DNA from 3 places in the Exiguobacterium sp. s192 genome. Region 2 is predicted to be linked to each of the others. Evidence: riboswitches for the same ligand, from Rfam matches in the RefSeq annotation. Region 2 holds a riboswitch; each other region holds the start of a gene.
What was found. A riboswitch is a leader RNA that binds a small molecule or an ion and turns the genes downstream of it on or off. The one in region 2 is predicted to bind S-adenosylmethionine.
Positions count from the first base shown of each region.

Region 1: it holds a riboswitch for S-adenosylmethionine, as region 2 does, so the genes downstream of both, KNP87_RS08695 (Na+/H+ antiporter NhaC family protein) here and msrA (peptide-methionine (S)-S-oxide reductase MsrA) in region 2, are expected to answer to the same signal.
Region 3: it holds a riboswitch for S-adenosylmethionine, as region 2 does, so the genes downstream of both, metK (methionine adenosyltransferase) here and msrA (peptide-methionine (S)-S-oxide reductase MsrA) in region 2, are expected to answer to the same signal.

Region 1 is NZ_JACSMS010000004.1:10,392-17,970, reverse strand. It holds gene KNP87_RS08705 (aldo/keto reductase) at 1-175, opposite strand, end outside; gene KNP87_RS08700 (hypothetical protein) at 333-536, shown strand; gene KNP87_RS08695 (Na+/H+ antiporter NhaC family protein) at 583-1,890, opposite strand; SAM riboswitch class I at 1,969-2,072, opposite strand; gene KNP87_RS08690 (metal ABC transporter solute-binding protein, Zn/Mn family) at 2,141-3,142, opposite strand; gene KNP87_RS08685 (alpha/beta fold hydrolase) at 3,318-4,277, shown strand; gene KNP87_RS08680 (histidine phosphatase family protein) at 4,331-4,921, shown strand; gene KNP87_RS08675 (YwpF family protein) at 4,918-5,403, opposite strand; gene KNP87_RS08670 (hypothetical protein) at 5,546-5,875, shown strand; gene KNP87_RS08665 (nicotinate phosphoribosyltransferase) at 5,891-7,342, opposite strand; gene KNP87_RS08660 (cysteine hydrolase family protein) at 7,359-7,579, opposite strand, start outside.
Region 2 is NZ_JACSMS010000020.1:15,271-22,849, reverse strand. It holds gene KNP87_RS16925 (M20 metallopeptidase family protein) at 1-942, shown strand, start outside; SAM riboswitch class I at 1,014-1,117, shown strand; gene msrA (peptide-methionine (S)-S-oxide reductase MsrA) at 1,222-1,752, shown strand; gene KNP87_RS16915 (DMT family transporter) at 1,859-2,338, opposite strand; gene KNP87_RS16910 (DMT family transporter) at 2,362-2,790, opposite strand; gene KNP87_RS16905 (NAD(P)H-dependent flavin oxidoreductase) at 2,928-3,854, opposite strand; gene KNP87_RS16900 (gamma carbonic anhydrase family protein) at 3,939-4,457, shown strand; gene paaX (phenylacetic acid degradation operon negative regulatory protein PaaX) at 4,506-5,390, opposite strand; gene KNP87_RS16890 (enoyl-CoA hydratase-related protein) at 5,467-6,237, opposite strand; gene KNP87_RS16885 (acetyl-CoA C-acyltransferase) at 6,234-7,442, opposite strand; gene KNP87_RS16880 (3-hydroxyacyl-CoA dehydrogenase) at 7,439-7,579, opposite strand, start outside.
Region 3 is NZ_JACSMS010000010.1:63,490-71,068, forward strand. It holds gene ytkD (RNA deprotection pyrophosphohydrolase) at 1-147, shown strand, start outside; gene KNP87_RS13960 (alpha/beta hydrolase family protein) at 119-859, shown strand; gene KNP87_RS13965 (EAL and HDOD domain-containing protein) at 1,032-2,285, shown strand; gene pckA (phosphoenolpyruvate carboxykinase (ATP)) at 2,344-3,912, opposite strand; SAM riboswitch class I at 4,146-4,272, shown strand; gene metK (methionine adenosyltransferase) at 4,400-5,608, shown strand; gene KNP87_RS13980 (GNAT family N-acetyltransferase) at 5,747-6,235, shown strand; gene KNP87_RS13985 (alpha/beta fold hydrolase) at 6,320-7,024, shown strand; gene mnmM (tRNA 5-(aminomethyl)-2-thiouridylate-methyltransferase MnmM) at 7,078-7,579, opposite strand, start outside.

The DNA.
Region 1 (7,579 bases), on a different contig from region 2:
TTCCTTTGGCGACACCACGTTCGTTTTTGTACACGGCAGCCGTATCAATATGACGGTAACCGACACGAATCGCTTCTGCGACGGCAGCCGGTGCTTCCGTCTCTTCGTCGACTTGCCAGACTCCGAATCCGATCTGTGGAATCGTGACACCATTTGAAAGTTTTGCGTATTGCATGTATATACTCCTCCTTCAATGAAACTAGAATATGGAATTGCTCGTTTAGTTTAGCATGAACTCAGAATCACGTCTGTTTAGACGCTCAAAGCAGGAGGTAAGCTGTTAGAGAGCGAACAAAGTGGGTATATCCATACATGAAGTGAGGTGTAAAATCATGGCACGATCCGTTAAAAACGTACCAAAAGGAGTGTGGGCCGGACTGGCGACGCTGTTAGGCGCTCAAGCGGCCTTCCTGTTCCTTGGCGCCCGTAAAACCGGGCGTAACCCGTGGGTATGGGGTGGCGCAGGGCTTGTTCAGTTCCCGCTTCCAGCCATCGCGTATTTCATTCTTAACCGTCAAGAACAGAAGAAAAAATAATCAAAAACAAGTCCGGTCGCGCTGCAGGCGGCCGGACTTGTTTGTTTTACGAAATATTTTCTTTGCGGACAGCAGTGTTTTTCCGGCGCGGGAATCCGAAAAGAATCGCAAGGGATCCGCACACGAATAATAAAAATGGATAAAACAGATACGGAATCAGTTCCGGAGAAGCCGTTTTCGTCAACTCCGCCGCAATCAGCAACTGGGCGCCGTATGGGATGATTCCTTGAACCCCACACGAGAAGATGTCGAGAATGCTGGCTGACTTCTTCCGGTCGATGTCATACGTATCCGCAATCTCCGCTGCGAGTGGTCCAGCCACGAGAATCGAAATCGTATTGTTTGCCGTCGCGAGGTTTGTCGCTCCGACAAGCGCAGCCATGCTGAACTCTGCGCCGCGGCGTTGCGTGATTTTTCGAGTCAATGTTTCTTTCAGGTAGGCGATACCGCCGTTAAAGGTGATCAGACTGACAAGACCACCCATCAGTAATGTCAAAATCGAAATTTCAGCCATGCCCATTAATCCTTCGGACATCGACAGCACGAATCCACTTAAACCGAAGCTGCCGTCGAGCATACCGATGATTCCTGTCAAGGCGGTTCCGCCGATCAAGACGAGGATGACGTTGACACCGAACAGGGCCAAGACGATGACGGACAGATACGGAATCAGTTTATAAAACTCGAAGGCCTTTGCGTCGACGACATCTCCGGTACCTGAAACGAATGCCAAAATGATGACGGTCAAAATTGCTGCCGGAAGCACAATCAGGAAGTTCGTTCGGAATTTATCACGCATATTGGTTTTTTGCGTGCGGACCGCTGCAATCGTCGTATCGGAGATAAACGACAAGTTGTCCCCGAACATCGCGCCCCCAACGACGGCGGCAGCCGCGATGGCGACATTGACACCGGTCGCTTCATGAATACCAAGTGCGATCGGGGCGAGCGCCGCAATCGTACCGGTCGAAGTCCCCATTGCCATCGAGATGAAGGCAGCGATGATGAACAATCCGCTCATTAAGAGAGACGGCGGTAAAAATGTCAGCGAAGCGTTGACGGTCGCTTCGATGGCGCCGATCGCATCCGCTGTTCCGGAAAACGCACCGGCGAGTAAGAAAATAAAGACCATGATCATGATGTCCGGATTTCCGGCACCCGTCGCAATCCGTTCCACGGTTTGATTGATACTGCCTTTGGTCGTCACGGCAGCAAAAATCAAGGCAATCAATGCGGCAATCAGAATCGGGAACTTATAAAAGTCGTCATAAAAGATGCCGGCACCGATAAAGAGGACCAAAAAGACAAGTAATGGTAGAAGGGCCCATTTGTTTGGTGTAATCGTCTCGTTCATAAAATCACTCCATTTCTGCATATACAAAAAAAGACTCCTTCGCAAGAAAGAAGGAGGTCTTTACTGAAAAAGACGCTCTTCTTATCTCTCAAGCCGTAGCTTGCTGGATTTGGCACAGTACGATTCAATCGTCCGCTGCCGAAACATCATTGGGCCAGTCCCTCCGTCTCTCGCGATAAAAAGAAGTCATTTAATTGTCTGAAATACGTTTTCTACCGTAACGTATCTTTTAATGCATGTCAACACTACTTCACTGCAGTGCTTTTTTGAGTGTCGTGACATTTTCATTCATCAAGTCAAAATAAGAAGCGTCTTGTTGTTCTTTTGTGACGGATTCCAAGTTATGAATCGTGATCGCTTCAGCTCCGATTTCTTGTTGGATGACCCGGGCGACTTTTGGGGAAACCGTCTCTTCAAACGCAATATATTTCAAATCGTGCAGCTTGGCTTCTTTGACGAGGGCAGCCAGTTCTTTTTGCGAAGGCTCGTCAGACGGTGAGATGCCGGCGATCGGCAGTTGAGAAAATCCGTAGCGTTCTGCTAAATACCCATAAGCGGCATGTGTCACGAGCAGTTCTTTTTTGGAGCCGTCAGCAACAGCTTGCTGTAAGTTTTGATCGAGCTCATCTGCCTGCGTATCAAATTCAGCCAGATTTTTTTCGAACGTCGCTTTTTTGTCCGGTACTTCTTTTGCCAGCGCCGTCGAAATCGATTGGGCCATCATTTTCGCATTGTTCGGATCAAGCCAGACGTGCGGATCGTACTTGCCATGATCGTGTCCTTCTTCTGCGTGCTCATCTTCTTCGTGCTCGTCTTCATGAGCATGTTCTTCGTCGTGTGCGTCTGCCTCTCCATGAACGTGTACCGTGGCACTCGCTTCAAGCAAATCGATGCCTTTACTTGTCTCGATGAACCGGACATCGTTTCCTTTGAGACTGGCTTTGATTTTTTCTGAATACGGCTCAAGCGTCGTTCCGGTCAAGAGGAACAGATCACCTTGTGCGATTTCTGTCAGTTGTTTAGAGGTCGGCTCATACGAATGGGGATCGGCACCGGGAGGAACGATCATCTTCACATCGACATCAGCGCCGCCGATTTCTTTGGCGATCGCCGCTGTGGCGAACGTTGATGTATAGACGTTGAGTTTTTGGTCGGCGGCATCTTGATTCGAACCTGAATCAGATGATCCGCAGGCAGCGAGGAAAGTGGCGCTCGCGAACGCGACCGTTAAAGCGGGAATTAACTTTTTCATATGTGTAAAACCTCCAAGAAGTATTAAAACGTAATTATTCCGATTTGAACCTTTTCACTATAACGAATCCAAAACAAAGCGTCAAGTACAAGAGCGGGAAGAAGTTCGACTTCTAAAAAAATGGGGTAAAAGACTAATAAGATTAAAAATCGTGAGTATGCCCGGAGGTGATGAGGTGAGACGGGAAACAGCATGGTTGATGGGAGGGGCTGCGCTTTTGACGACGGCTGCTGCCGGTGCGAGCATCTGGAACAATTACGGTGCTCTTTTACGGTGGACGGAACCGGCGCTTCCGCTTGCGGAAACCCAACTGGCTCCAAGGACCGTTTTGTATAAAACGGTCGGCGAGAAGGAGCTTAAACTGGATCTGTACTATCCGGTCGGTGAAGGACCGTTTCCGGTGGCCATTTATGCACATGGTGGAGCGTTTGTCAGAGGAAGCCGTGATGATCTCTTTTGTTTTACACCGATCGTGGAACGTTTTTTAGAGCTTGGCATCGCTGTTTGCAGTATCGATTACCGGTTGTTTGAAGACGGCAGTTACTTCCCGGATAATTTGGAAGACGTACGCGACGCCCTTTGTTTTTTAAATCAGGAAGCAGATAATCTGCGGATTGCACGGGGACGAATGGTCCTTTGGGGGGATTCGGCCGGTGCAGCGTTGATGTTGACGACCGCCTTGGCGCCGATGGAGTTCATCGGTGATCAGAAAGCGGAGCAACTCCCGCTGATCAGCGGCGTCATCGCCTTGTATCCACCAACGAACTTCTTATTATTCAAGTTCATCCAGACCTGGATTGCCCACATCAAATTTTATGGAGGAGGACGGGAAGAATGGCGTGCACTCATGACGCGTGTCTCACCCGCAACTCATTTGACCGCCGATTCACCGCCGATCATGCTGTTGCACGGAAAAAAAGATCCGATTGTTCCCTTTACGCAGGCGCTGCATTTCATTGAAAAAGGAGCCGATGTCGGGGCCGATGTCCGGTTGTTTTCGTTTCCGAACGGAACCCATTCATTGGCCAGTTTTGCGCAGACGGAAAACCCGCTCAAAATTGAACGGTTGCTCGACCGGATTGAAGCCTTCAGTTGCCAAGTCCTAGTCCTGCCACCTCGTGAGACTCTTCACTAAGTAAAGAAACATGATACAATCAGTCATATTTCTTTTTGAAGGAGACGAATGAGATGACAGAAATTTGTTTAGTGCGCCACGGTCAGACCGATTGGAATTTAAACGAACGGATTCAGGGGCGGGAAGATATCCCGCTGAACGAAACAGGGCGGTGGCAAGCCGGCTTGAGTGCGACGTATCTCGCACAGGAGAAATGGGATGTCTTGATTTCCAGTCCGTTGTCCCGGGCGGTCGAAACGGCGGAAATCATCGGCCGTGCCGTAGGACTCGAGCTGACGGAAACGGATGACCGGTTGGTCGAACGCGAATTTGGTTTTGCATCGGGCAAGCCGATCGCCGGAATTTATGAAGCTGTCCAAGCCAATGATACTGACCGTGTCCCGGGTCTTGAGACCGAACAGGAAATTCAGTCCCGTGTCTTCGCAGCTGTCGAAGAGTTGACACAAAAACATCGAGGAAAACGTCTGTTGATCGTCTGTCACTCACACACGATCAAAGCCGCTTTATCCTCGATTGATGACACATTCAGTTACCGGACACCGCTTAAAAATGCGTGTGCCAACTATATTCGTTTTTCCGACCGGTATGAAATCGACCGGATCAATGTTGCCGATCACATCCTGGACTGGACGAAACGTCCTTAACTGATTTTCGGATTTTCTTGTAAGTACTGTTTAAACGTTTCCTTGGCGATACTCGTGATATGGGCACCACGTTTGGAACGGCGGTCTTTATACTCCTGAATCAATGCTTCCCCTGTGAAATGATCTTCGACGACTTCGCGTAAGATCGATTCGGATAAGTCATTTTTCATCATCACCATTTTTCCGGTGAATAAATAAGAGGTGCCTTCGTTTAACGGTGTACACTCGAGTGGTGTGACGATCATGGCAGCCGGATCGTTATCCGGTCGTGAGATTGTGATTTCAATCAAGGCCCGCAGATTTTTTGCGAACAGTTCATCGATGATCGGTTGATCATGTTTTAAGACGACGATTTCAGCCACCCACTGGGCCGTCTGATCGGTACTGACTGTCAATCCGTCTTTGATCGTGACCGGAATCGTTGTATCCCGGCCGGACTCGTCCATCAAGATACGCAGTGTGCACAGTTTAAAGGTTTTCACGAAAACTCCTCCTTGCATGAATGTACGCAGATTTTCTCCAGTATACCGTGACCATACAGATGATGGGAAAGTTTTAACGAGGATTTTCAGGTGAACTATGTTTAAATGAAATTAGAAATCAGAAACAGGAGGACCGTTCATTATGCCGCAAGCACTTATAGGAGTATTAGGAATCATTGGAATCATTTTACTTGCCCATCATATCATTATGTATTGGCATGCTGAGCCAACCGATCGTCCGACGCTTGCTTACCGCATAGCGCTCCTGATTGCCTGTCTGCTTCTCATCAGTGGAAGCGACCACTTGATTAGTATTTTTTATGCCGATTCCTTGGCGGAGTTTGGTCAACGGATTACGTATATCGTCTTCATCGGAGGTGCGCTTGGTTTCGCGTGGTACTTTCGTCAACAAATGGAACAAGCGACAGCCCAAATGACACCGACACCAAACGAAACAGCCCACTTCAGTTGAAGTGGGCTGTTTTTTTTATTTAATACCGCTTGCTGTACGTGTGTCGCGAATCATATCGAGCTTCAACTTCCAGAGGCGGTCGCTGAAGGTGATGGCATAGACTTCCGGCAGGCGGAGGCGTTTATACTCTTCCCACAGACGGCCGATCTGCTGTTCGTGGAAATGACGGCTCTCTTCAATCGTCGGGACGGTATAAATCATGTCGCCTTCCGTGAAGATCGGTGTCAGGAGACGCTCGACGTTGAAGTTTTCGATCCGGTTCCGGAATGACGGGTCCCGGACATCAATCAAATCAACGGAATCAAGATCGGTCGGATCCTCGTCCATCAAAGTGATGTAGTCCCCTTTAAACTTGTTCGTCACCCGGTCGACGATCCGGTACACTTCCTTGATGTGTGGTGTCGTCGTCTTCGCTTTCGAGGAAGAGACCTTGATGACAGGAGCAAGTTCCCCGTTTACTTCACGGGCGACCAACTTATAGACCATTCCCAGTGCCGGTTGTTCGTACGCAGTGATGCCGCGTGTACCGACGAGGAATGTGTTCGCCTGTGCTCCTTGAATCCGTAAATCCTGGATGACATACTCGTCCAAATCACCCGACAAGACGATGTCGACTTCCGGGAAACCGGCTTCGTCAAGCATTGTCCGAGCTCGTTTCGACAGATAAGACAAGTCACCGGAGTCAATCCGGATCCCGCGTAATTTATGTCCTTTTGCCGCGAGCTCTTTCGCGACGATGATTGCATTTGGTAAACCGCTTTTGAGCGTATCATACGTATCGACGAGCAGTGTCGCCTGATCCGGATAATAAGCGGCGAATGTCCGGAATGCAGTCAATTCGTCATCGTGGAACTGGATGTCGGCATGCTCCATCGTCCCGCCTGAAGGGATTCCGAAGTCACGTCCTGCAGAGGCGAGGCTTGTCACGTCAAAGCCGGCCAGGTAAGACGCGCGTGTGCCGAAGTAGGCGGCGTCAATACCTTGTGCCCGGCGTGCTCCAGCTTCTAAGAACTTCGCACCCGGTGCCGATTGGCGGATCCGGGCATATTTCGTCGCGATGAGTGATTCATGGTTCGCGATGTTGAGGATGGCGGTCTGCAGCAGCTTGGCTTCGAAAATCCGTGCTTCGATGCGAAGGAGCGGTTCATTCGGAAAAACGATTTCGCCTTCCTTGACGCTTGAGATCGATCCCGTGAACTTGAAGTTCCGAAGCTCATCTTTGAACTCGTCCGGGAAACCGATCATCTTTTGAAGGTACGTGATGTCTTCTTCCGTGAAATGAAGCGTCTGGACGTACTCGATGATGTTTTCGAGTCCGGCAAAGACGACATATCCGCCTTCAAACGGATTCGTCCGGTAGTAGACATCAAAAACAGCACGTTCATTGTGACGCCCTTCCTGCCAATAAATGTACATCCATCGCGGAAGATAGAGGTCAGTATGAAGTGCAAGGTTACGTTGTAACATGAAGACAGATCCCTTCTTATTCGCCGACGACGTCTGCGCCGAGCGATTGTTTGAAATGTGTAAGAGCCCAGTCGTGTCCGACCGCATTAAAACTCGCGACCGCATCCGCATGGACCACGATTTTATATCCTAGATTGTAGGCGTCGACGGCTGTATGCAACACACAGATGTCCGTGCAGACACCGACGAGGTGAACTTCACGAACTCCACGTTCCCGCAGGCGTAAATCCAGATCCG
Region 2 (7,579 bases):
GATTTTGATGCATTACCGCTTCAGGAAGAAACCGAACTGTCGTTTCGCTCAATCCGTCCCGGTGTGATGCATGCCTGCGGACATGATGGACACACGGCAATCGTCCTCGGACTGGCCGCCGCCTTTCAACCCTTGCAGGAGGAACTCGAGGGCACAATCCTCTTCATTCATCAACACGGTGAAGAAGTGTTTCCGGGTGGTGCCATTCAAATGATTGAAGATGGCTGCCTCGACGGAGTCGATGCGATTTTTGGTACCCACCTTGAAAACGATCTTCCGGTTGGAACAATTGGTTACCACAGCGGACATACATTATGTGCCATCGATGAATTTGAAATCGTCGTCCACGGTCAAGGCGGTCATGCCCAAGCCCCCCACCGGACGCAGGATGCACTCGTCGCCGGCGCACAGCTCGTCTGTAATCTTCAGCATCTCGTCAGTCGACGGGTCGATCCGTTTGAGCCGGCGATTGTCGCCATCGGTTCGTTTCACGCCGGAACGGCTCCGAACATCGTAACCGGCGAGGCGCGGATTGTCGGAGAAATCCGGACGTTTAATGAACAACTCCGCCATCAGTTGCGCCAGCAGGTGGATCTGGTCGCCCGGACGACGTGTGCCGGAATTGGCGCTACGTATTCCATCGATTTCACGACCGGTTATCCGTCACTTTGGAATCATCCGAATGAAACGAAGCTCATTCAGGAAGCGGCCGGCTTTTTACCGGAAGGACACGTCCGTGAAGTCAAACCGATGATGGCTGCCGACGATTTCGCCTACTACCTGGAGCAGGTCCCGGGCAGTTACTTCTTCACCGGTTCTGCGAAGACGGACGGTCGAACGATTTATCCGCAACATCATCCAAAGTATGAAATCGACGAGCAGGCCTTGCTGATCGGAGCCAAAACGTTAGGGGCCACGGTTCTTCGCGCCTTACAAACATAAGGATTGACTTTCCACTTTTGTGAATGGTATTATCATCCCAACGATAACGAACTTACATCAACTTCATATAACACTTATCAAGAGTGGACTGAGAGATCTGGATCGATGACGTCCCAGCAACCTGCGTGCAGCAAGGTGCTACGACCAGCAAAGCGAAAGCTTTGGTTGATAAAAAGCGGCGACTCCTTTTGCAACCAAGCAAAGGAGTCGTTTTCGTTTTCTCGCTGTCAGAAATGAGAGCATTACGGTTCAAGGAACCAAGGGAAAGGGAGAGATGACATGGAAAAAGCAACATTTGCAGGAGGATGTTTCTGGTGCATGGTGACACCATTTGAGGAATTACCGGGTATTCACAGTATCGTGTCCGGTTATACAGGAGGACATGTCGACAACCCGACATATGAGCAGGTCAAAACAGGAACGACCGGGCATTCCGAAGTCGTCGAGATTACATTTGATCCGGCACTGTTTTCGTACGAACGATTACTTGAACTGTACTGGCCGCAGACGGATCCAACCGATGCCGGCGGACAATTCCAGGACCGCGGCACACAATATGCACCGGCAATTTTTTATCATACGGAAGAACAACGTCTCGCAGCGATTGCGTCGCGTGACGCGTTAGCAGCAACAAACCGCTTTAAGCAACCGATCGTCACACGGATTGAACCGGCACACGCCTTTTATCCGGCGGAAGAATATCATCAGGACTTCCACAAAAAAAATCCGGCGCACTACAAAAAAGACCGGAAAGCGTCCGGTCGCGATGCCTTTATCGACGTCGCCTGGAAAGAAGAGGCAACAGTCTAAACAAAGTGCAAAAAGGGATTGCCCTCTCAGACGGATGGGCAATCCCTTCTTTGATTTTTCCAGCCGAGGTCTCGCGGTCCAACGTGACGTACCTTTTGTCGTCCACTCAGGAAATCGCTTTGACATCCTCTGCTTGCTCCGCCTCATCCACGACTTGATACCGTTTTAAAACAAAAATCCCGGTCAGCATCACGGCGAGACCCGCTATCTGTCCAAGCGATAAATCGACCTGCGGCAGACCAAACCAACCGAAAACATCGACGCATAACGCAAAACTCAGTTGCGAAATCAAGACGACCGAAATTGCGATTGAAGGACCCAGCAGTTGAATCCCCCGCATGACACAAAAAACAACCCCGACGCCGACTAATCCGCCAAACAAATACAACGGTTCAACTTCGCGGACTGCCGAGAGCGTTCCACCGCGAAAGAAGAGTAGTGCAAGCAACGAGCCGAGCAATCCGACAAGAAAGACTAACGTCGTCGTTGCCCATGCGCCGAAGGCATGACTCATCCGCGCATTCAACACGGTTTGTAAACTGATCATCATCCCGGCAACGACGGCACAAAACATTCCTAATCCCATTTGGTTTCCTCCTTTGATTCATTTCAGGCGAGCGAAAAAATCAAGACGCCGGTCAACATCAATCCGACACCGACCCATTGCCCCCGGTTGCTGCTTTTTTTGATGACACCGAACCAGCCGTTCAAATCAATGACAAAAGCACATAGAATCTGTGCGACGAGTAACAACGACATCGCCCACGTCATTCCAAGCAGTTGAATCGACGTCAGTTCCGTAACGACGACTAACACGCCGAGCAATCCGCCGCTGGCATAAATCAACGGCAACTTTCGAAAACCACCGATTTTCCGGTCACGGACAAACCCGTAAATCAACAAGCAACCCATCAAACCGACAAAGTGAACGATTGTCACGGATAACCATGGACCGACCGCGTCACCCAGCCGGGCATTAAAAATGCCTTGCAAGGCAATAAACAATCCACTGAATAAGGCAAACACGATTCCTTGCATCTTCATCCTCCTTTTTCTCCAATTATGAGTAGACCGCATTCCACCCGGCTTTGAAAAGGACAAATGTCCTAAACTGCCAAAAACACAAAAAAAGAGCAGACCAACTGGCCTCCTCCTGAAATCAATCCGTTATGCGTTTACGGAAATGGTCGCGAAATCCGTTCATGCGCCTCGTCCATCATCCGGTCAAATAATGCCTGAACGGTCGGAATATCCTCAATCAAGCCGGAAACAAGACCGGCGTTGACATATCCTGCTGTCTCGTCGCCCTCAAGTGCCCCTTTGATATGAAACGATTCGTTCGTTTTTTCTTGGAATTCAGCGAGCGACGCCGGACGTAACCCGTCCACATACGCCCCGTTCAAGACACGCCGGACTTGTCCGACCTTACGCCCGATGATCCGTGTCTCGAGATCATCCGCCTGCACAAGATGGTCTTTATACTGCGGGTGCACACAGGACTCTTGTGTCGCAATCAACCGGGTTCCCAGTTGAACGCCTTCCGCCCCGAGCATCCAGGCAGCAGCAAGACCACGACCGTCGCCGATTCCTCCGGCCGCAAGTACCGGAATCGTGACCTGATCGGTGATTTGCGGAATCAATGTCATCGTCGTCAGTTCGAGCGGTGAGTTGATCCCGGCCGCTTCGACTCCTTCCGCCACCAGTAAATCAATCCCGGCCCGTTCCGCTTTAACCGCCTGTTTGACGGACGCGACGACACCAATCGTCCGGATGCCCGCTTCCTGTAAACGTCCCAGAAAAGGCGCCGGGTTTCCGGCAGATAACGAGACGACCGGAATTTGTTCCTCGATTGCTAACGTGATCAAGTCTTCCGTATATGGGGAAACAAGAATCGCGATGTTCAAGGCAAACGGACGTGACGTCAGGCGTCGTGTGGCTTCAATCAACCGTTTGACTTCAATGGGCGACATCGTTCCGCAGCCAATCGTCCCCAGTCCCCCTGCGTTCGAAACCGCGGCCGTCAATTCGGCATGACTGATGTTTCCCATTCCCCCTTGAATAATCGGGATTTCAATCTGTAAGCTGGTACATACACGAGACATGGTCTCCCTCCGTTTCCGTCACTAAGAATGGTATACTATGTAAGACTGAATTTTAATTCATTTTTAGAAAAGAGGCGTTGTTTGATGAACATTCCATACCGCGATCTGTCTCCTGCCCTTGCGGCAAACGTGTTTGTCGCTCCCGGTGCTTTTTTGATCGGTGACGTGACGATTGGCGAAGAATCGACGATCTGGTTTAATGCCGTCCTCCGCGGGGACGAAGGACCGATTACAATCGGTAAACGGTGCAGTATCCAGGACAATGCAACGATTCACCTGTACGAGGGTGCTCCGGTCATCATCGAGGACGAAGTCACCGTCGGACATAATGCGATCCTGCACGGTTGTAAAATCGGACGGCGTTCCATCGTCGGGATGGGCGCGACGGTTCTCGATCATGCTGAAATCGGCGAAGAGTGTATCATCGGAGCCAATACGTTGATTCCGTCCGGCAAAAAATTCCCGCCCCGCTCCTTGATCATCGGGTCGCCCGGAAAAGTCGTCCGTGAACTGACACCGGCCGACTTGGAAATGATTCAAGAATCGATCGATTCCTATGTCGATAAAGGATATGCTTTTCGGAAGCAACTGGCCGAGGGCTGAACGTCATCAAGAAAACGCTCATCTCGTTACGTCGGGATGAGCGTTTTTTTACCGTTCAGCAAACAACGGATGTTCCGACGCATCATAGTCGGCACTTTTTTGTGTGACGTCATGCGTTTCCTGAAACACCGCTTCAAAGAACCGGCTTGCCGGTTCGGCGAGCAACCGGTAATACTGTTCAAACAATAATGCGGCGTGGTGGCCACTCCATTCGTCCGGCAACAACTCTTGCGGCAGACCGGGATCGGTAAACAAAAACTTCCGGTATTCATGGACAAGTGTCGTCCGTTCGACGAAACACTGTTCTTCATCCATCTCGCCGAGTTGAATCCGACTTTGATGGACGATGTAGCGCCGGCTGTATTCGGCGATGAACCGTTCGTACCGTTCTTGCAACTCATCCAGCGGAAAAGCCCGTTCGACCAGTGATTGATCCGGTTGTGGTCCATGATATTCGCCGACGAAAAAGTCCACATACTCGGTGATGCCATAAGCTTCAATCAACCGCTCCGCTTCTTTTTCGAGCGGATTCGGTGAAATCCAGACGCCGTTTGATAAGTTTCCGAACCCGCTCCATGACAATTCTTTCCGCAGTTCGTCCCGGATTTGCCGTTTGTCTTCCGGAATCGTATACATCAACGTCCGCCATTTCCCGTCCCAGACGTGAGGCGTTGATTTGTAGATCCGTCTTGCTGCCTCTTCCATCCGTTCGACCCCACGCGGCGTCAGCGAATAAAAACTTTTGGTGCCTTGTTTTTGTGACGTCAACCACCCTTGCTTGACCATCCGCGAAACGGCGACCCGGACCGCCTGTTCATTATGACCAAATTCTTTGAGCAGACGAATTAAGCTGCCGACCCAGATTTGATTGCCGTAATGCCGGATGTAATCCCCGTATACGGTAAAAATCATCGATTGTGTATTCGCACTCATGTCATTCACTCTCTCTTTGATATAACGTTTTTTTGTTTACCGTTAGTATACGTGTTATTTCAGGTGACGACCATCCTCATTTGCCTTGAAACTGCGGGGTCCGTTTTTCGGCAAACGCACGTAATGCTTCCATCCGGTCTTCCGTCGGGATGACGGCTTCATAGGCGGCGGTCTCGATTTTCAGCCCGTCTGAGATCGGGTGGTCGAGTCCCTGATCAATCGCCTGTTTGGCTTGGCGGATTGCCACCGGTCCATTTCGCAACATTTCGCCGGCGAAGGCGAAACAAACTGGCAGCAACTCCTCCACCGTCGGAACGACGCGAGAGACGATGCCGTATCGTTCCGCAGTCGCCGCATCAATCTTCTTAGCCGTGAAAATCAGTTCCTTCGCCCGCGTCTCTCCAATTAACCGCGGCAATCGTTGCGTCCCGCCGGCACCGGGAATGATGCCGAAACTCGTTTCCGTCAATCCGACCAATGCCCCTTCGACGATGATCCGGAAGTCGCAAGCGAGCATCCACTCGAACCCGCCGCCGAGTGCATGTCCGTTGACGGCAGCAATCGTCGGTTGCGGCAGATCGGCGATGTTCGTAAAGACGTCCCGAATCGCCTCGACATTCCGCCGGACTTCACGTTCCGTCAACGTCGTCCGCTCTTTTAAATCTGCCCCGGCACTAAAGGCTTTGCCGGTTCCCGTGAAGATGACGACACGAATCGTCGCATCCTGCCGGACCGTTTCGACGAGTTGTTGAAGTTCCACCAGTGTCGGGTAATCCAAACAGTTCATCCGCTCCGGTCGATCGAGCCGAATCAATCCGATCTGGTCCATCCGTTCAAAATGAATCATACAAGTCCCTCCCGTTCGACAATTAACGCGATGCCCTGACCAACACCGACACACATCGTCGCCAAGCCGTAGGTCTGGTTCGTCCGGCACATTTCGTGCAACAAGGTCGTCAGGATGCGGGCACCGCTTGCGCCAAGCGGATGACCAAAGGCAATCGCCCCCCCATTGACGTTCACTTTCTCCACCGGTAATCCGAGTTCCTGAATACACGCGACACTTTGTGCCGCAAAGGCTTCGTTTAATTCAATCAAATCCAACTGGTCGATCGTCAATCCTGCCCGGTCCAAGGCTTTACGCGTCGCATCAACCGGTCCGATACCCATGACGGACGGTTCAACCCCGGCGACCGCACTCGCCCGGTAATACGCAAGCGGTGTTAAACCAAGCTGTTTGGCCGTCTCCTCACTCATCAACAGTAAGGCTGCCGCCCCGTCATTCACACCAGAAGCATTGCCTGCCGTGACGGTTCCGTCCGCAAACAAACTGTTGAGCGTTCCGAGTTTGTCCCGACTCGTCTCCGGACGGGGATGTTCGTCGACAGCGACTTCGACGACTTGTCCTTTCCGTGTCGTATACTGCACCGGAACCAGTTCTGCTTGAAAACGGTCCACTTCCATCGCCTGTTTGGCCCGCTGTTGACTCATGAATGCAAAATCATCCTGAACTTCGCGTGTAATGTTGTACCGTACAGCCACATGTTCGGCCGTTTCCGGCATCGAATCCGTGCCGTATTTCGCATCCAGTTTATCGTTGACGAACCGCCATCCGATCGTCGTATCGTAGACAGCCGGGTTGCCGCGGGCAAATCCGGTTTCCGGCTTCGCCATGACGAGTGGTGCCCGTGTCATGCTTTCCGTCCCTCCGGCAATGTAGATATCGCCTTCATTCAGCGCAATCGCGCGTGCCGCGGCAATGACGGCATCCAGTCCCGAACCGCACAGGCGGTTGACAGTCGTCCCGGCGACTTCGACCGGCAGACCGGCGAGTAAGCCGGACATCCGGGCGACGTTCCGGTTATCTTCACCCGCCTGATTCGCATTGCCGAAGATGACCTCTTCGATTGTTTTCGGATCGACGCGCGGATTCCGTTGGACGAGTGCCTCGATGACACAGGCGCCCAAGTCGTCCGCCCGGACCGCTTTGAGGGCTCCGTTATACCGTCCGATTGGTGTTCGAACGGCATCAATGATCGCAACGCGTCTCATGGTGTTTTCACCCCGCTGTCCGAATAATCATAGACACCCCGCCCGGTTTTCCGTCCGAGCCGTCCGGCTTTGACGTATTGTTCGAGCAGCGGCGCCGGACGATACTTTTCCCCGAGTTTTTCATGAAGGTACCGTAA
Region 3 (7,579 bases), on a different contig from region 2:
CATCTTGCAGTGGATGAAACAGACGGTGCTTACTTGCTGGACGACATCCCACCTCGTCTTGATACGAACCGTCAATACAGCTTCATGATGAAGGACCGCGTCCTTCCGGAGACATTGCGTGTACTCGCCGAACGCCGATTGGTTTGAATTGCCGCGGCAGGGACCGTTCCGGACGTTTCGGATTTTTTATGAGACATCTGACGGCGAACAGGTCGGTGCGTACGTCATCCTGCCGGTCCGTGCCAACGGTCAGGGATTGTTGTACTTGCGTGGTGGGACACGGAACATCGGAATGGTCCGACCGACGCGTCTGATGCAGTTTGCTCAAGCCGGCTACTTGGTCATGGCTCCCTTTTACCGGGGAAACCTGGGGGGGACGGGCAAAGAGGATTTTGGTCACCACGATATTCGTGACGCGATTTCGGCATTTGACTGGTTGGATGAACGAGTGGACCGGACGTCGGTCTTTGGTTTTTCCCGGGGGGGACAGATGGCGTTACTGCTTGCGCATCATCGTCCCGTCACCCGGACTGTTTCCTGGGCCGGGGTGACAAACCTTGTCTGGACGTATGAAGAGCAGCAGACGATGCGGAAGATGTTGCGACGCTTCACGGGTGGGTTGCCGGATCAACAAAAAGAAGCTTATCAAGTTCGTTCTCCGCTCTATTTTCCGCCGCAAGGCGATGTCTTGTTGATTCACGGCTTGTACGATCAAAATGTCCGATTGCGTCATGCGACGAATTACGCCGCCCGTTATCCAAAGCAGACGCATTTAAAAGTGTATCAATATGCCCATCAATTCCCGATTCGTCAAAAATTCGAAGTGACGGATGACGTCATCAACTGGATGATGACGTGACAGAATTTAATGTTGTAATCACCTCAATGCGTATCATTGAGGTGATTTTTTTCTTTAGATATTTGCAACATTGATATCTTTTAAAAAACTGATTTTTTAAGATAAATGGATATTTGATATACTGGAACATATAAAATTAGCCTGACTAACGGATCGAGAAGGGGAACATGAGATGGAAATCTTACTTGCACGACAACCAATCGTTGACCGGTTCGGTTCGATTGATGCTTTTGAATTACTCTATCGTTCAGTCGATGCACCGGCTGTTTTTGACGGCGACTTAGCGACGATGGATGTGTTGACCAACACACTTGTCCATCTCGGCGTAGACCGTGTGGCAGAAGGAAAACGATTGTTCATTAACTTTACGGGAGACTTGTTGCAGTCGGAGTTAATCGATCACTTGGATCCAACCCGTTTTGTGATTGAGGTCTTGGAGACCGTTCACATTGACAGCGCGATGTTACACACGCTGAAAAAATGGAAAGAAGCAGGATTCATGCTGGCACTCGATGATTTTGTCACAGATCTTCTGCGACATCATGGTGCTGAATTATTTGATTTGATTGATTTGATCAAAATCGATATCGAAGCCATCAATCCACGAGAACAAAGTGCCATTCTGCATATCCTGAAACGAAATTATCCCCACATGCGTTTTCTGGCGGAGCGGGTGGAAACCCATGAAGATCATACACGAAGCCTTGAAATGGGATACGACTGGTTTCAAGGATATTTTTATGCCAAACCGATGTTGATGAAAGGAAAGGCCGTCCCACCGCAATTACCGGTCTTGCTGAAGATGTTGAAATGGCTCGAAACAGATGAATATTATGACGAGGTCATCGATGAGATTGAACGAAACCCATACATCAGTGTTCAAGTCCTCCAATTGATCAATTCTCCCGGGATTGGCTTACGGAATACAGTCAGTTCGGTGCGGCAAGCCATTTCCTTGTTAGGCTTCTCTCAACTGAAAAGCTGGATTTCACTAATTGTTTTACGCGAGATGAAACTGGCCAGTCCGTATAAGTGGTCGGATGAATTATTGCGTTCGTCTTTACACTGTGCCAAGTTATGTGAACTATTTGCGACGGAAACAAAAACGTTAAAAGCAGAAAGTGCCTACATGATTGGATTACTTTCGCATATTGATGCCCTGTTATCGGTAGATATCGATGAAATCATCGATCAACTGCCGATTGAGCCTGCATTAAAACATGTCTTGCAAGGAGAGGATCATCCGTTTCGGGATTGTCTGCTGCTTGCGATCAGTGCAGATCGCGGCGAATTCGAACGGTTTGAGTTGCTCAGTAACCGGTTTGGTATTTCCGAACGACGTGCCTATGAGTTGCTGAAAGAAAGCCAAGAATGGTTGGCTCAAAAAGAATCACATCTACAAGACAAAACAGATTCGATTGTTTGAAGACAAAAAAAGTTGAGCCCCTCAGCAGAGGCTCAACTTTTTTTATCTTGGAGATGGCTTAAACACGAGGACCGGCTGATTTAATCGCATCGGTCGCACTGACGAAGCGGGTGAAGTTTTGTTTGAATTTATGCGCGAGAGCTGTTGCCTGCTCTGTATAAACAGCTGGATCTGCCCAAACTTTAACAGGATTCAGCAAGTCGCTTGGAACACCTGGTACTTCGATTGGCATGTGCAATCCGAAGATTGGGTGTTCTTCTGTCGGGATGTCTGCAAGCAGACCGTTGACGGCAGCGTTGACCATCGTGCGCGTATAGGCCAGTTTCATGCGGCTGCCTGTTCCGTAAGCGCCGCCGGTCCAACCGGTGTTGACGAGATAAACCGTCACGCCGTGGCGATCAATCAGTTCACCGAGCATCGTCGCATATTTTTCAGGAATCAACGGCAGGAACGGTGAGCCGAAGCATGTCGAGAACGTCGCTTCCGGTTCCGTGACACCCCGTTCTGTCCCAGCCAGTTTCGACGTGTAGCCGGACAAGAAGTGATACATCGCTTGCTCTTTCGTTAATTTACTGATCGGAGGCAACACACCGTATGCATCAGCCGTCAAGAAAACGATCGTTTTCGGATGGCCGGCACGTGACGGGATGGCAATGTTGTCAATTGCTGTGATCGGATAAGCCGCGCGTGTATTTTCAGTCAACGATGTATCGTCGTAATCCGGAGTCCGGGTGTCGTCGAGGACAACATTTTCAAGGACGGTGCCAAAACGGATCGCATCAAAGATTTGTGGTTCTTTTTCACGCGACAAGTTCACCGTCTTCGCATAGCAGCCGCCTTCGATATTGAAGACACCGTCATGAGACCAACCGTGCTCATCGTCCCCGATCAATTGACGACTGTCATCTGCCGATAAGGTGGTCTTACCAGTCCCGGAGAGTCCGAAGAACAAGGCGACGTCGCCGTCATGTCCGACATTGGCGGAACAGTGCATCGATAAAACATCTTGTTGCGGCAACAGATAGTTCATGACCGAGAAAATCGATTTCTTGATTTCTCCCGCATATTCCGTTCCGCCGATCAAGACGATACGATGTTCGAATGACATGGCGATGAACGTTTCCGAATTAGTGCCGTCAACAAGTGGATCGGCCTTGAAATGTGGTGCGTAGACGACCGTAAATGGTTCGAAGGCCGCAACCGTAGGATATTCACGTAAGAATAATTGTTTCGCAAACAGATTATGCCAAGCGTACTCTGTCACGACGCGTACCGGGAGGGTGAAATGTGTATCGGCACCAGCAGCTGCCTCTGTGTAGTAGAGTTGATCTGCTTCGTTCATATAACGAAGAACTTTTTGTAACAGTTGTTCGAATTTGTCCGACTCCATCGGCTGATTCACATGGCCCCAATCGATATGTGTCTCACATGATTGATCACGGACGATGAACTTGTCTTTCGGTGAACGACCTGTAAATTTCCCCGTTTCTACAGACAAAGCACCATTTTCTGCAAGAACTCCTTCGTTGTTGCGAATCGCATGTTCGACTAGTTCGGCAACAGATAGTTGTTTGAACACATGCTCCTTCTTGAGTAGTTCTTCGATATTCAGGACCGTCATCGGCATCCTGACCCCACCTTTCCCCTACGTTGGTTTTGGCTCTACAATTAGTATGACACATTCATTATATATGACATACTAAAGATAGGGCAATCATTTTTCGTGCGCTGATTTCTATTTATCTGGAAACGCTTTCAGCATAAACAGTTTAACATCTCTTTCGAAATTTTTCGACTAGAAATTAAAACGTTGCTTGACAGAGTGGGCACAAGTTTATATCATGTAATTCGTAACGGATACTCTTATTCTGAGCAGGTGGAGGGAACAAGGCCCGAAGAAACCCGGCAACCGTCTTATATTAGTTTCATCATTAATATAGGAAAAGGTGCTCTCCTGAAGCGAAGTAAACACTTCGAACGATAAGAGGGTAAAGGAAGAACGCACAACCTTTCCCTGACCATTTTTGGACATGGAAAGGTTTTTTTCATTTTACCGTCCCACTCAACTAGGGGAAATGAGTACACCGTCAAATTCTTTTTTGGGAGGGTCAAACATGACAAACCTTAATCGCCGACTATTTACGTCGGAATCAGTAACTGAAGGTCACCCGGATAAAATCTGTGACCAGATTTCGGATTCAATTTTGGATGCGATTCTTGCAGCGGATCCAAACGCACGTGTTGCGGCAGAAACTTCTGTCACGACAGGACTTGTTTTAGTCGCAGGAGAAATTACGACATCGACTTACGTGGATATCCCGAAAGTCGTTCGTGAAACCATTCGCGAAATCGGCTATACACGCGCTAAATACGGTTTCGATGCAGACACATGTGCTGTATTGACTTCAATCGATGAGCAGTCAGCAGACATCGCTCTTGGTGTCGACCAGGCGCTTGAAGCACGCGAAGGAAACATGTCAGATGAAGAAATCGATGCGATCGGAGCAGGAGACCAAGGTCTGATGTTCGGTTACGCAACGAAAGAAACACCTGAACTGATGCCACTTCCGATTTCACTTTCACACAAACTTGCCCGTCGTCTTGCAGAAGTCCGCAAGACAGGACAACTCGATTACCTCCGTCCGGATGGTAAAACGCAAGTTACGGTTGAATACAACGAGAACAATGAACCTGTTCGCGTCGATACAATCGTCATCTCAACACAACATGCAGAAGAAGTAACGCTTGAGCAAATTCAAGCTGATCTGAAAGAACACGTCATCGCTCCGGTCATCCCGACGGAATACATCGACGCTGAAACAAAATTCTTCATCAACCCGACTGGCCGTTTCGTCATCGGTGGACCACAAGGTGATGCTGGATTAACAGGTCGTAAAATCATCGTTGATACGTATGGCGGTTACGCACGCCACGGCGGTGGTGCATTCTCTGGTAAAGATCCAACCAAAGTTGACCGTTCTGCTGCGTACGCAGCACGTTACGTCGCGAAAAACCTTGTCGCATCTGGTCTTGCGGAAAAAGCAGAAGTTCAGCTTGCTTACGCAATCGGTGTTGCGCACCCGGTTTCAATCGCTGTCGATACGTTTGGAACAGGTAAGCTTCCAGAAGCTCAACTCGTCGAATTGATTGCAGAAAACTTTGATCTTCGTCCTGCAGGCATCATCAAGATGCTTGATCTCCGCCGTCCGATTTACCGTCAGACAGCAGCATATGGTCACTTCGGTCGTACAGACATCGAATTGCCATGGGAGCAAACGGATAAAGCTGCTACTCTTGAAGAGCAGGCAAAACGTTTCGCATAATCCTGAGTTCAGAAACGCCCTTTTGAAGGGTGTTTCTGAACTTTTTTTGTTTCTCCGGAACTTTGCAGGGAAACGACTGAAATTTCTAGAAAAGGGTAAAAGAAGATGAGTCTGTAAAAGGAAAAGGGGGATTTCGGTATGGAGATACGCGAAGCAGTTCCTGCTGATGCAGCACGCATTCATGATATTGCGCTCACGTCTTGGATGGATACGTACGAGGAAATCTATTCTGAGCGCTCGAAAGCCCATTTCGTTCAGGAAGCCTACCCGCAAGAAGAAGTCGTTCGGGCAATCCGGACAGCAGAAGAAGCGCGCGGAGAATATTTTAATGTAGGTCTGATCGATGGGGAGATTGTGGGATTCATTCATGCAATTGATGTCGACGGGACGTGGGAAATCGTCCGCCTCTATGTCCTGCCGAAATACCAACAGAACGGAATCGGGCGGCGACTGATTCGAGAGCTCGAGCGCCAAGGTGCTTCTCCCATCGAAGTGTACGTCGAATCACGCAATTATAAAGCCCGTCACTTTTTAACCTCGTTCGGCTTTAAAGAAGTCAGTGAAACGACGGAAGAAGTGTTTGGACAGGTGGAACCTGTGACGCGGCTGCAACGTATATATGAATAAGGAAAAGGAAATCCGACTTGAGGCGGTTTTGCTGAAGTCGGATTTATTGCATACTAAATGGATATCTGATGAAGAGGTGAGCGTGTGGTAGAACAACCAACCGGAGTGATTGTCCTTGTGTATCCACTCCAATTACGTGCCCGGCCGAGCGAAGCATTGATTCGCGTCTTGGAACGGGAATATGAAGTGCTTTTGGTCGATGCACCACGTCGTGTATCGTTTGAAGAACATCAGCAATTATTAAAAGAAGCGTTACGGGAAGCCGGTAAACGAAAGCTTCCGATTCATATCATCGCCTGCAGCATGGGAGCACTCGTCGTGAACCGGCTGTTGCAGGAATATGAATTGCCGATCGCCAGTCTGTCATTCATCTCGCCATTGTTTGATTGGCACAATTCGAAACAGCTCGGCGGCGTCAAACAAGTATTTGCGAGTGCGTTCGATCGTTTTCGCCCGGATGCACCGCTCGGGACGTTACCGTTTGGACAAAACAATGAAGATGCAGTCCGTCTCGGTGAGTTGACGTATGCACAGTATCGCGAGATTGAAGAAGAGATCGTGTTGCATGATGAAGAGCGGAAAAAATTACCGCGTGTCCATCTCGCCTGTTTTTATGCGCCGGACGATCAGTTTGCCGATGTCAAACTGACGCTTGAAGTGTGCCGGAAAATGGGAGGCGATCAGATTTATCTTCAGCGTCTGCACGGCTTCCCGCACTTTAGTTTCGAACGTTTGAACACACGGTTTGCCGAAAAATTACTATTGTTCCTCAAACTCGTCGAAGAGTAAGAAGCGAATTCAAAAAGGAGGATGCCGTCGCCCGCGACGGTATCCTCCTTTTTTTAGTCGATGATTTGTTTTTTAAGCTTTTTTTCGATGGCGACGATGAAAGGCGGATTGTTTTGTTGATTTAAAAAGCGGTATTGTAAGACGGCATAATCTTGCTGGGACAGGAGCGAAACATAGTCAAGGACGGCGTCGCGTTCTTTACGTCCTTCGATATGTCCGTGATAAATCACGAGGACGATCAATCCTCCAGGTACAAGGACAGGCAGAAGGGCGCCGAGCGCCTCTAACGTTTCTTCACCGGTCGTCGTGACTGATTTATCACTCCCCGGTAAGTAACCGAGATTAAAGACACCGGCGCGGATCGGACGCTGTTCTTCAAACAGGCGTGCTCCGACATGGATGTGACTTTCGTGATACAAATCGACCCATTCCGAGACATGAGCTGCTTGCAACCGGCGTTTCGTTTCCTCGATCGCCTGCTCCTGGACATCAAAAGCGATGACCCGACCGCTTGGTCCGACTTGTTCGGCAAGAAAGTGTGTATCATGACCGTTC